DNA from 3 places in the Streptomyces sp. NPDC045026 genome. Region 1 is predicted to be linked to each of the others. Evidence: riboswitches for the same ligand, from Rfam matches in the RefSeq annotation. Region 1 holds a riboswitch; each other region holds the start of a gene.

Region 1 (3,881 bases):
TTGAACCGCTTCACCGCGTTCGTCGAGCGGGCCGCCATGCCGTACGCCTCGTCGACCCTCCGCAGCGCCTGCGGGAAGGAGATCTTCTCGCGCTGGGAGAGCGCGTCGATCATCGCTTCGGCGCGGTCGCCGATGCCGCGCTTCGGCACATTGAGAATGCGCCGCAGGGGGACGGAGTCCTCGGGGTTGGCGAGCACCCGCAGATAGGCCAGGACGTCCCTGACCTCCTTGCGCTCGTAGAAGCGGACTCCGCCGACGACCTTGTAGGGCAGGCCGACGCGGATGAAGATCTCTTCGAAGACACGGGACTGCGCGTTCGTCCGGTAGAAGACGGCGACGTCGCCGGCCTTCGCGTCGCGCGCGTCCGTGAGCCGGTCGATCTCGTCGGCGACGAACTGCGCCTCGTCGTGCTCGGTGTCCGCGACGTATCCGGTGATCTGCGCGCCCGCGCCCGCGTTCGTCCACAGGTTCTTGGGGCGGCGGGATTCGTTGCGCTCGATGACCGCGTTGGCCGCGGAGAGGATGGTCTGCGTCGAGCGGTAGTTCTGTTCGAGCAGGATCGTCGTCGCGTCCGGGTAGTCCTCCTCGAACTGGAGGATGTTACGGATGGTGGCTCCGCGGAACGCGTAGATCGACTGGTCCGCGTCACCCACGACGCACAGCTCGGCGGGCGGGAGGTCGTCCGCGCGGGGCGGCTCGTCCTCCGCGCGTCCGCTGTCGGCCGAGCCCACCAGCTCTCTGACCAGCGCGTACTGCGCGTGGTTCGTGTCCTGGTACTCGTCGACGAGGACGTGGCCGAAGCGGCGGCGGTAGTGCTCGGCGACGTCCGGGAAGGCGCGCAGGAGGTGCACCGTCGTCATGATCAGGTCGTCGAAGTCCAGTGCGTTCGCCTCGCGGAGGCGGGACTGGTACATCGCGTAGGCCTGGGCGAGGGTCTTCTCGAAGCCGTCGGCGGCCTGGCCTGCGAAGTCCTCCTCGTCGATCAGCTCGTTCTTCAGGTTCGAGATCTTGGCGCTGAAGGACTTCGGCGGGAACTTCTTCGGGTCCAGGTCGAGGTCGCGGCAGACCAGGGCCATGAGGCGCTTGGAGTCGGCGGCGTCGTAGATCGAGAACGACGACGTGAAGCCGAGCTTCTTGGACTCGCGGCGCAGGATGCGCACGCAGGCGCTGTGGAACGTCGACACCCACATCGCGTTCGCCCGCGGGCCGACCAGGGACTCGACGCGCTCCTTCATCTCGCCCGCGGCCTTGTTCGTGAACGTGATCGCGAGGATCTGGCCGGGGTGCACGCCGCGCTCACCGAGGAGGTACGCGATGCGGTGCGTGAGCACGCGGGTCTTGCCGGAGCCGGCGCCCGCCACGATGAGCAGCGGGGAGCCGCCGTGGACGACGGCCGCCTTCTGGTTCTCGTTCAGCCCGTCGAGGAGGGCCGCCGGGTCGAGCGCCGGGCGTGGGGCGCCGTCCCGGTAGTACGCGTCCCTGGCCGGGGGCACGTCGAACTTCCCGTCGAACAGGTCGTCCGGAACGTGCTCCGGAGCCGTGTCGTCCTCGGGCGGCGGCGGGGCATGTTCCTCACTGGCCTTCGAAGCCGTGAGGTCCGCCAGGAAGCTGTCGTCAAAGAGGCTGCTCATCGCTCTACGAGTCTAGGCCGCCCCACTGACACCCACGGCCGCCCCGGAAACTTCGCCCGACTTCGCGGACCCGGCCACCTCACGTAGTGCGTGAATCACCCTCCGTAAGGATTACCGGAGGTCACGAGCAAGATTGCCGAAGGTCACGAAAATGTATCGGGCATATCGAACATCAACCTTCACAGCAGCCACACGAGTTGGCTAGCGTGCTCCGCGGGCCGCCCGTCCCCCCGCCGGCAACCGCGCCGCGAACGGGTCGCCCCCGCTGAGTTCAGTACGCCGAGAGGCATGGAACCGGGGACCCACGACCTTTGGGGTGAATCGGCCGACGACCCGTCAGGGACGGCCGTAGGGCAGCCTTCCGAATCTCCGCCCGAACCCGACAGCTAACCCGGTAGGCGGTCATGGGAAGGAGACGCGCCCCTTGGCGTCGCACCGCAAGCCGCGCAGCAGGACAGCCGGTCCCCGCACGGCCCCCGTCGTCGGCATCACCACGGCGGCCCTCACCTCCATAGCCCTGCTCTCGCAGAGCGCGAACGCCGCACCCTCCGCGCCGCCGAAGCCGAGCATGGAAGAGGTCCAGAAGAAGGTCGACACCCTCTACCACCAGGCGGGCGTCGCCACGGAGAAGTACAACGCGGCCAAGGAGCACACCGCCAAGCAGCAGAAGCGCGTCGGTGACCTGCTCGACGACGTCGCACAGCGCACCGAGAAGCTCAACAAGGCCCGCCAGGAGCTCGGCACCTTCGCCGCGGCCCAGTACCGCACGGGCGCCGTCTCCGACACCGCGACGCTGCTCCTCGCCGACGACGCGCAGGACTACTTCGACCAGGACCAGCTGATGAGCCGGCTCACGAGCCGCCAGAAGAAGGCCGTCGACGACTACCAGACCGAGCAGGCCGCCACCACGAAGAAGCGCACGGAGGCGGCCAAGAGCCTGGAGACGCTCACCACTTCGCAGGCCACGCTCCGGAGCACGAAGAGGGACGTCCAGCAGAAGCTCGGCGACGCCCGCGAACTCCTGTCGAAGCTGACCGCCGAGGAGAAGGCGCGGCTCGCGGCGATCGAGAAGAAGAAGCAGGAGGCCGCCAGGAAGAAGGCGGAGGAGCTGGCGCGTCAGCAGGCCGAGGCGGAGGCCAAGCGCAAAGCGGCCGAGGAGGCCCGGCAGAAGGAGAACCCCGGGACCGGCACCGGTTCGGGCACGGGTACGGGCTCCGGAAGCACCGGCAGCGGCTACGCCGCCAAGGCCGCGAAGGTCATCGCCTTCGCCGAGTCCCAGGAGGGCAAGCCGTACGTGTGGGGCGCCACCGGCCCGGACTCGTACGACTGCTCGGGTCTCACGCAGGCCGCGTGGAAGGCGGCCGGCATCACGCTGCCGCGCACGACCTGGGACCAGGTCAAGGTCGGCACGACCGTCACCACGGCCAATGCACAACCCGGTGACCTGGTCTTCTTCTACGACGACATCAGCCACGTCGGCATCTACATCGGCGACGGCAAGATGATCCACGCCCCCAAGCCGGGCGCGAACGTGCGCGTCGAGTCGATCTACTACATGCCGATCCACAGCGTGGTGCGCCCGGCCTGACCGCCTTCGTGGGGTTACGTTCGGGCGGTGCGCGGCCCGAACGCAACCCCAGGCCCCGGACCCACGTGGTCCCAGCTCCCACCGGCAGCCGGCGCCGCCGTCATGGCCACCGGCATCATCTCGGTCGGTTTTCACCTGACCGGTCACTCGGTGCTGTCCGGCATCATGCTCGTGCTCGCCGCCGCCCTCTGGCTCGTCCTCGCGGCGGACTTCGCGAACCGGCTGGTGCGCGAGCGCGAACGCTGGGGGTCCGAGGCCGACACCCCGACCGCGCTCACCGCGGTCGCGGCCACGACCGTCCTCGGCACCCGGATCTCCCTGTTCGGGTGGCAGACCCTGGCCGAGGCGCTCCTCGCCCTGTCCGCGCTCGTCTGGCCGGTGCTGATGATCAACGTCGTACGGCACTGGAAGCCGCGGATGCCGGGGGGCGTGTTCCTGGGCTGCGTCGCGACGCAGGGCCTCGTCGTCCTGGCGGCGACGCTCGCGCCCGCGGTCGGGGCGCACTGGCTCGCGTTCACGGGAATGGTGCTCTTCTGGGGCGGGCTCGTCCTGTACTGCTTCGCACTGCTCCGCTTCGACCTGCGCGAGGTGGCCTCCGGCGCCGGGGACCAGTGGGTCGCGGGAGGCGCGCTCGCCATCTCCGCGCTCGCGGCGTCGAAGCT
Region 2 (3,881 bases), on a different contig from region 1:
CGCCACACCGCCCCGCTCCTGGGCCTGATTGCCCGGCAGCCACAGGCCGGCGCCTGCGTAGGCGGTGGTGCCGCCGAAGTAGCCGGTCTTCTCGATGACCAGGGTGTCCAGTCCACGGACCGCCGCGCTGTACGCGCCGGTGAGCGCGCCACCGCCGGAACCGGCCACCAGGACGTCGCACTCCTGGTCCCATCTGTTCTGTGTGGTCGTGTTCTGCGTGGTGCTGTTCTGCGTGTTCGGCATCTCGTCCCTTGGATGTGGTGGGTTGCCGGTGGTTGTGCGCCGGCAGCCGGGAAGGCACGGCGCTCGTACCAGAGCAGGTGAACGGCGCGGGTGACGATGCGCCAGTCGGCGGCCGTGCGCGCGTGCGTGTCCTCGTGGTGGACGGGGATCAGCACGTCGGTGCCGCCCCGCCCCTGTCAGCCGGCGGGAGACGAGTATGGGCCGGAGGCAGGACGACGGCCATGGCGCTTTCCCGATGGGTGGGATTGCCGGCAGTGCGCCCTGGCAGGTACGGCGGCGTGCCTTCGGTCAGGCTCTGTTGAGCGGGACGGGAAGCCGGCCGCTGAGCACGGCGACGAGGAAGGCCGTGAGCGAGCCGTCGATAGTGACGCTCCCGCTCCCTCTCGCGTTTCAGTGAGTGGGATCAATTGAATTATCCGATGGTGCGTTCCGGTCCCTAATTGACGTCCCGTCACTATCGGGATCGGTCTCGACGGAACTGCCAAGACCCTGATTCGAGGCGTCCTTCGCCTTCGGGACTGGCGGTTGGACCATCAATCTTTAGCCCTGTGACCATCGTTGACCTGTCCGCAGAGAACTCAACTCGCCCGCCGGCAAGGCCGCCCAATGGACCCGACCACTTGGGAACGCCGGGCATCAGCTCACGGTCGAGGAATCACCAGGCGCCACCCAGCCGTCGACGAATCGCGCCATCCGGGATGCACTCGAGCAGGAACTAGGAACTCCACATTCCACTGACCCGAGAGGGCCTGCCGACCATCGGCCGCAGCGAGTGCCTCAACGGTGCGTGCAGAGGAAGGTCCGGACGCGGCCAGGCCAGCATTGATGGACATATGTCCAGTTTGACACGAAATGCCCACTCCTCGATATGTCCATGTTTGCGCATGAATGATACTTCTTCGCATTATTAACGACATATACAAAGACTGACCGCATTGCCCGGCATTCACGCGAAACATCACGCTCCGGCATCTCCGTCGAGCCGCATTCCAACCCGCATCCCATTCAGTGAAATGGGTCACGCCGACCACCTTGGCCCCCGGGGCCGGCCGAGCGGACTTCCGTTCCACGCAAAGAGAGTTGGGCTTTTCGATCAAAGAGGGCGCAGTGTTCCGGCCGCCAGGAACCGACCTCGCGCATTCCCTATTCAAATTTTGGTCTTGTTCCGTCCGGGCTTTCTCGCCTAACGTCACGGCCAATCCGGATGGAACGCCGAATCCTGCCGCTGTCCGGAAACTCCCACTCACTCACGCACGCACGGCAGGAGCGGGGAACCCAGGTAAGTCGCTGATCCGGATTCCGGAACGGCTCGGGGTGAAGTCGCATTCACAGTGCGGCCGGACGTCTCCCGTCCGAACCCGACAGCTCACCTCGTAGGCGACGGAGAGGAATTCGTCATGGCTGCACAGGGAAAGCACCGCCGCCCCAAGTCCAGCTCGCTCACCCGGGGCCTCGCCGCAGCAGGCACGGGCGGGGCTGTGCTCGTTCTCCCGCTGCTCGGCGCGACCGCCGCCAGCGCGGCGCAGGCCGACACGGCGGCCAAGCCCGCCGCGGCCCAGACGAGCTACGTCGTCGTCGCGGGAGACTCCCTCTCCAAGATCGCCCGAGACCACTCCCTGAGCGGCGGGTGGAAGAAGCTGTACGACGACAACCGCAGCGTCCTCGGCGACGACCCGAAGCTGATCCACCCCGGCGTCAAGCTCACCCTCGGCAAGAAGGGCCCGGCCGAGTCCGCGCAGAAGCCGGCCGCCGCCAGGGCGTCCGCCGAGCGGGCGGACCGCTCCGAGCGCACGACCACGCTCACCGCCAAGCCCGCCGTCGCCCCGGCGAAGAAGTCCTACACGAACGACCTCGACGGCTGGATCAAGGAGTCGCTCGACATCATGGCCCAGCATGGCATCCCCGGCTCCTACGAGGGCATCCACCGCAACGTCATGCGCGAGTCCTCCGGCAACCCGATGGCCATCAACAACTGGGACTCCAACGCTCTCGCCGGAACCCCGTCCAAGGGACTCCTGCAGGTCATCGCCCCCACGTTCGCCGCCTACCACGTGCCCGGCACGTCGATGGACAGCTACGACCCGGTCGCCAACATCACCGCTGCCTGCCACTACGCGGCCGCCCGGTACGGCTCGATCGACAACGTGAACGGCCCGTACTAGACCGCATCCCACCTCGTCCGAATCTCCTGACGGACGCAGCAAGGCGAGGCGAGGCGAGGCCACCCTGGCAGGGGCCGGGCGATGCCTGACCCCACGGGCCAGGGTGGCCCGGCCCCGCGGCCGTCCCGAATCGCACTCCTGACGAAGCGGTTCAGCGTGAGAGCTTGACACGGCCGTGGGCTGCCGAGGGAGGCGCGTTCCTGAAATAACGTGTCGCCATGATGCGTAGCGGCGGCCCTCAGGGCTGTGGACCGGACAGGTCTGCGGCTTCGGGCCGGCCCCTGGCCCCGCTGCTCGCGGTCTGCGCGGGCTACTTCATGGTCATCCTGGACGTGACCGTCATCAACGTCGCCGTTCCGGTGATGGGGCGGGACCTGTCGACCTCACTGACCGGGATCCAGTGGATCACCAACAGCTACACCCTGATCTTCGCCGGCCTGCTGCTCACCGGCGGTGCGCTCGGGGACCGGCTGGGCAACCGCCGGATCTTCTGCACCGGGGTAGCGGTGTTCACCGTCGCCTCGGCGGGCTGCGGGCTGGCCCCGAGCACCGGGACTCTGGTCGCCGCCCGGCTGCTGGAAGGACTCGGTGCGGCGCTGATCGTGCCCCCCTCCCTCGCTCTCCTCCAAGAGGCGTACCCCTCACCCGTCGAGCGCTCCCGGGCCTTCGGCCTGTGGGGCTCCATGGCAGGCATCGCCGCCTCCGCCGGCCCCCTCCTGGGCGGTCTCCTGGTCACGACCGTGGGCTGGCGCTGGGTGTTCTTCATCAACCTGCCCGTCGGATGCGCCTGCCTGCTGCTCACGCTGCGCCGCGTGCCCGCTTCGGTCCGGCGGACGGACCGCCCCGTGGACTGGCCGGCCCAGTGCGCGATCATCGCGATGGTGGCCCTGCTGACCGCCGTACTCAACGAGGCCGGACGACGCGGCTGGGCGGACCCACTGATCCTGACCGGGGCCGGCCTGTGCGTGCTGGCAGCCGCCGCGTTCGTCCTGCGCGAGCACCTGGCCCGCACCCCCGTGCTGCCCCTGCGTCTACTGCGCTCCCGCCCGATGAGCGGGGCAGCGACCATCGGCATGCTGTTCAACTTCGCCTTCTACGGCATGGTCTTCACCGCCAGTCTGTACTTCCAGCATCAGCGCGGCCTGACCGCGCTGCGCACCGGGCTCGCCCTCTTCCCGGCGGTGGCGATGACGATGTTCGCCTCCGTCCTGTCCGGGCGACTGGCACGCCGCACGGGACACCGCCCGCTTGTGGTCACCGGCATGCTCCTCGGAGCGGCAGGCCTGGCCGGCTGGGCCGCGGCCGGACCGAACCCGGACTACGCACTGCTCGTCGCGCCGATGATGGCGGCGGGCTTCGGGACGTCCTTCGCCCTCACCGGGTCAACCACCACCGTGATGGCCGCCGCCCCGGACGAGTTCTCCGGCACCGCCTCCGCCCTGTTCAACACCACCCGCCAGATTGGCAGTGCCGCAG
Region 3 (3,881 bases), on a different contig from region 1:
CGACCAGGGCGTCGACCTGCCCGTCCGGCAGCCCGTCGAGCGCGGCCCTGGTCACCGCACGCGCGTAGTCGGGCGTCTGGAGGAGTCCCGGCACGACGGACGTCTCGACCGTCCTGACCCGGCACGCCTGCGACTCCAGGCTGATGAAGTCCCGGTAGGCGGGCGGCAGAAGACCCCGGTAGGCGTGCCACCAGTGCTGGCCGCCGTCGTCCCCCGACCCGGCCAGCGCGACCAGCAGATCCCGTATGCCGGGGTCCGAAACCTCGAACGCGTCGAGCAGGAGGCGTACGTCCGACGCCTTCACGCCGCTGCGCCCGGTCTCGATACGGCTCACCTTCGACTGGTGCCAGCCGACGAGCCGGGCCGTCTCACCACTGGTGAGCTGCGCGCGGGCACGCAGCGCGCGCAGCTCCGCGCCGAGCCTGCGGCGGCGCACCGCCGGACCGTGTTTCATTCCGTCTCCTCGGACCTGCGGCCCGGCTCCTTCCGGCCCGCCGGATCGTTGTTCTGAGCCGACGGTAGAGGAAGCAGGCGGCGTACGCCCAAATGCGGCCCACCGACGCAGAGTTCACCGCTTCGAGCGACAGATATATGCATATCTCGGGGGATCGGCTCCATGGGTCGAGCGGGAGTGGCACTCTGGCGCGAAGCACCAGTCCGGGGGGCGCCTCGAGTCATCCGCCATGTGTCGGATTCAGGCCCCGGCGAAAAAAGGGACGACGTCGCCATGGCAGATCACCAGGAAGCATCCGTCACTCTGCCGAGCGATCCCGCCTCGGTCTCCTCGGCCCGCACATATGTCGGTGACGTACTCGCCGAATGGGGCATGCCGCGCGACGCGGAAACAGCCGACACCGTCCGGCTCATCGTCTCCGAACTCGCCACGAACGCGGTGATGCACACCCGCGGGCAGTCACCGGTCTTCACCGTCGACGTGCATCTGGCGCGCGACGAACAACTGCGCATCGGTGTCACGGACAGCCACCCGCGCTACCCGAAGCGGCTGCCGGCCGCCGTCCAGCAGGACAACGGGCGCGGCATGGTGATCATCCGCTGTCTGACCGCGGAGTGCGGCGGAAGCCTGTCGGTCCGGCCCACCCCCGAAGGCGGCAAGACCGTATGGATCGCCCTGCCGTGGACGGTCCCCGTCCCGCAGGCGTGACGGGCAGCAGGCACGAGGCGGCTACGGGGACGGGGTGTCCGTCCCTTCCTGTGCCCGCGTGAGTGAGCGCCGCACCAGACGCGGCAGCACGCCCCACAGGCCCGCACAGACCGCGAACGTGCACGCCCCCGCCGCGATGCCCGCCGCGCGCCCCGCGGTGACGTCCACGACGAGCAGCACGGACCCGGCCAGGGCGAGCATCAGAACGCCCAGGCCGGCCGAGGCGAGCCGCGAGGACATCTGCACGATCTCCGGCTTGGCACCCCGCCGGAACAGCGCGCGGTGCAGCGCCGCGGGCGCCGTGAACAGCGCGGCGGCGAGCACCGCGAGCAGCAGGGTCGCGATGTAGGTCGCGCGCTGCACGCCGTCGAGCGACGGGAACCTCGGAGTGAACGCGAGCGTCAGCAGGAACGCGAAGAGGATCTGCACGCCCGTCTGGGTGACTCGCAGCTCCTGGAGCAGCTCGCCGAAGTTCCGGTCAGCACGCTCCAGCCGCGTCTCGTGCCGGTCCTGATGCCGGTCCTGATGCCGGTCCTGATGCCGGTCCTGAGCTCCGCCGGGCGGGCCCGTGGCGCGTCGGTCGTCCTCACCGCCTGCGGGTCGGTCCTCGTCCATACGACCACGAGTACCCCATCGCGCGGTTCCAAGGCGGACGGGGCGGGCGCGTGCCCCTCCGAAGCCTGACGGGTCCCCAGGCCCCCTGGGGACCCGTCAGGCGACGCGAAGGGTCTTCGCGGACACGACCTACCGCACGCGCCCGTACCAGACGCTCTTCGTCCAGATCCGCTCCAGTCGCACCACGGCACCGGTCTTCGGCGAGTGCCAGATCTTTCCCTTCCCGGCGTAGATGCCGACGTGGTAGATGCCGCGGCCCGCGTGGAAGAAGACCAGGTCACCGCGTTGGCGATGGGACGCGGAGACATGGCGGGTCTTGTTGTACTGCTGGGCGGCGGTGCGGGGCAGCTTCTTGCCCACACGCTTGAACGAGTAGCGCGTCAGGCCCGAACAGTCGAACCTGTGCGGTCCTGAGGCCCCCCATTGGTAGGGGCTTCCCTTCTTGGAGGCCGCGATCTGGAGGGCCTTCGTCGCCGGTGGCGCGGCTTCCGCTTGGGGCGCGGCTCCGGGGACCAGCAGGCTGCCACCCGTTACGGCGAGCGTGAGGGCCGAGGCGGTGCCGGCCCTGGTGAGCAGCGACGGGACACGATTGAGCGCAGTCATGCGCAACCCTTCGTCAGCCGCCTGTGAAGGATGACCTGTCGGATTCGGGCTGGCGAAGTTGCCCGGCCGCGAAGTGCGGCTTCACCCCAAGGGCCGGCCCGGAAAACAGCTCCGGCGGCCCGTCATGCTCGGGTCCTCCACTCCTGCCGATCCACTTCTGTCGACCTGGCATCCGTACGGCGGCAGGACTCGGCGTCCGCACGGACCGCCCCGCCGCGGCGGCGGGGGCTTGTCGTCGGAAGGGATCTTCACGCACGAACGGCGCGACCGCAGCGCGGAATCGGCCGTGTGTGAGTGTCCTCACGAATGATCTGTTCGGGTGGACAGCGCACCTTTCGCCCCCGGCGCGGGGGTCCCAACGACGCCCGCACCAGCAGCGGAAGGCGAAATTCCGCACTCCGCGTACACGTTCCGCGCAACTTTTCCGGTTCGCATGTGCGAGTACCGGCTACTCCGTATGTGGGTACCTCTTCTGGTCCGTTTCAGCCCGGCTCCGGACGGTTCGAGTCGATCGCTTCGGTCTCGGATGCGCCGTCAATTGACCGGCTCCGGTGGCAGAGTGACCCGTTGTGTCCTTCTTTCTCCGTCCAGGACCCGCAAAGCCTGAGCCAGCGTCGTCGTGTGGACCTCGCTCTCGCCCCGCTGATGCATGAGCGTCAGGGCGTCCCTGAGCGCCGTCGCCTTGCTGACGAGCGCTTGCGCGGCCCGTAGTCCGCCGTACGTGTGGTCGCTCCTGGCCGGGTTGATCCTGCCGAGCAGGTCGACGACCTCCAGGTAGCGGTCGAGGAGCTCGCACTCGGCGCGGGTCAGTGCGGGCAGTGGGGGCAGCTCGGGCGGCAGCATCGCCGGTTCACCGGGCGCCGGGGGCCGAACCGGACGTCTTGCGGTTCTCGATGACCCGGTCCACGAGCCCGTACTCCACGGCGTCCTGGGCCCGAAGGATCGTGTCCCGCTCGATGTCGGCGCCGATGCGCTCGCGGCTCCGCCCGGTGTGCCGCGCGAGCAGTTCCTCCAGCTGGGCCCGCATGCGCACCAGTTCACGGGCCTCGATCTCCAGGTCGGTCGGCTGGCCCTGTGCGGGTTCGGGCAAGCCGGGCTGATGGATCACCACGCGCGCGCCGGGCAGCATGGCCCGCTTCCCCGGCGTCCCGGCGGCCAGGAGTACGGCAGCGGCGGAGGCGGCCTGCCCGAGACACACGGTTTCGACCTCGCAGCTGACGAACTGGATCGTGTCGTAGATCGCCGTCATCGCGCTGAACGAGCCGCCGGGGGAGTTGATGTACAGCGCGATGTCCCGGTCCGGCGCGGCGTACTCGAGGTGCATGAACTGCGCCATCACGTCGTTCGCGGAGGTGTCGTCGATCGGCGTCCCCAGGAACACGATGCGCTCCTCCAGGAGCTTGGAGTACGGATCGAACGTGCGGTGCCCGGCCGAGGTGCGCTCGGTGAACTCGGGCAGGACGTAGCGGGCGGAAGGTCGGGTCATGACGCGTGCCTCCTT

The links. A riboswitch is a leader RNA that binds a small molecule or an ion and turns the genes downstream of it on or off. The one in region 1 is predicted to bind cyclic di-AMP.
Region 2: linked by a shared signal. The riboswitch ahead of AC07EJ_RS34130 (transglycosylase SLT domain-containing protein) and the one ahead of AC07EJ_RS26050 (C40 family peptidase) in region 1 are both predicted to bind cyclic di-AMP.
Region 3: linked by a shared signal. The riboswitch ahead of AC07EJ_RS12500 (C40 family peptidase) and the one ahead of AC07EJ_RS26050 (C40 family peptidase) in region 1 are both predicted to bind cyclic di-AMP.

Annotation. Positions count from the first base shown of each region.
Region 1 is NZ_JBWKIS010000013.1:72,145-76,025, reverse strand. Features, by position in the region: gene pcrA (DNA helicase PcrA) at 1-1,631, opposite strand, end outside; cyclic di-AMP (ydaO/yuaA leader) riboswitch at 1,899-2,047, shown strand; gene AC07EJ_RS26050 (C40 family peptidase) at 2,056-3,219, shown strand; gene AC07EJ_RS26045 (tellurite resistance/C4-dicarboxylate transporter family protein) at 3,247-3,881, shown strand, end outside.
Region 2 is NZ_JBWKIS010000022.1:146,557-150,437, forward strand. Features, by position in the region: gene AC07EJ_RS34125 (FAD-binding protein) at 1-243, opposite strand, end outside; cyclic di-AMP (ydaO/yuaA leader) riboswitch at 1,470-1,638, shown strand; gene AC07EJ_RS34130 (transglycosylase SLT domain-containing protein) at 1,641-2,405, shown strand; gene AC07EJ_RS34135 (MFS transporter) at 2,627-3,881, shown strand, end outside.
Region 3 is NZ_JBWKIS010000004.1:431,950-435,830, reverse strand. Features, by position in the region: gene AC07EJ_RS12515 (helix-turn-helix domain-containing protein) at 1-454, opposite strand, end outside; gene AC07EJ_RS12510 (ATP-binding protein) at 728-1,162, shown strand; gene AC07EJ_RS12505 (DUF6328 family protein) at 1,184-1,777, opposite strand; gene AC07EJ_RS12500 (C40 family peptidase) at 1,907-2,380, opposite strand; cyclic di-AMP (ydaO/yuaA leader) riboswitch at 2,384-2,561, opposite strand; gene AC07EJ_RS12495 (hypothetical protein) at 2,915-3,223, opposite strand; gene AC07EJ_RS12490 (ATP-dependent Clp protease proteolytic subunit) at 3,231-3,866, opposite strand.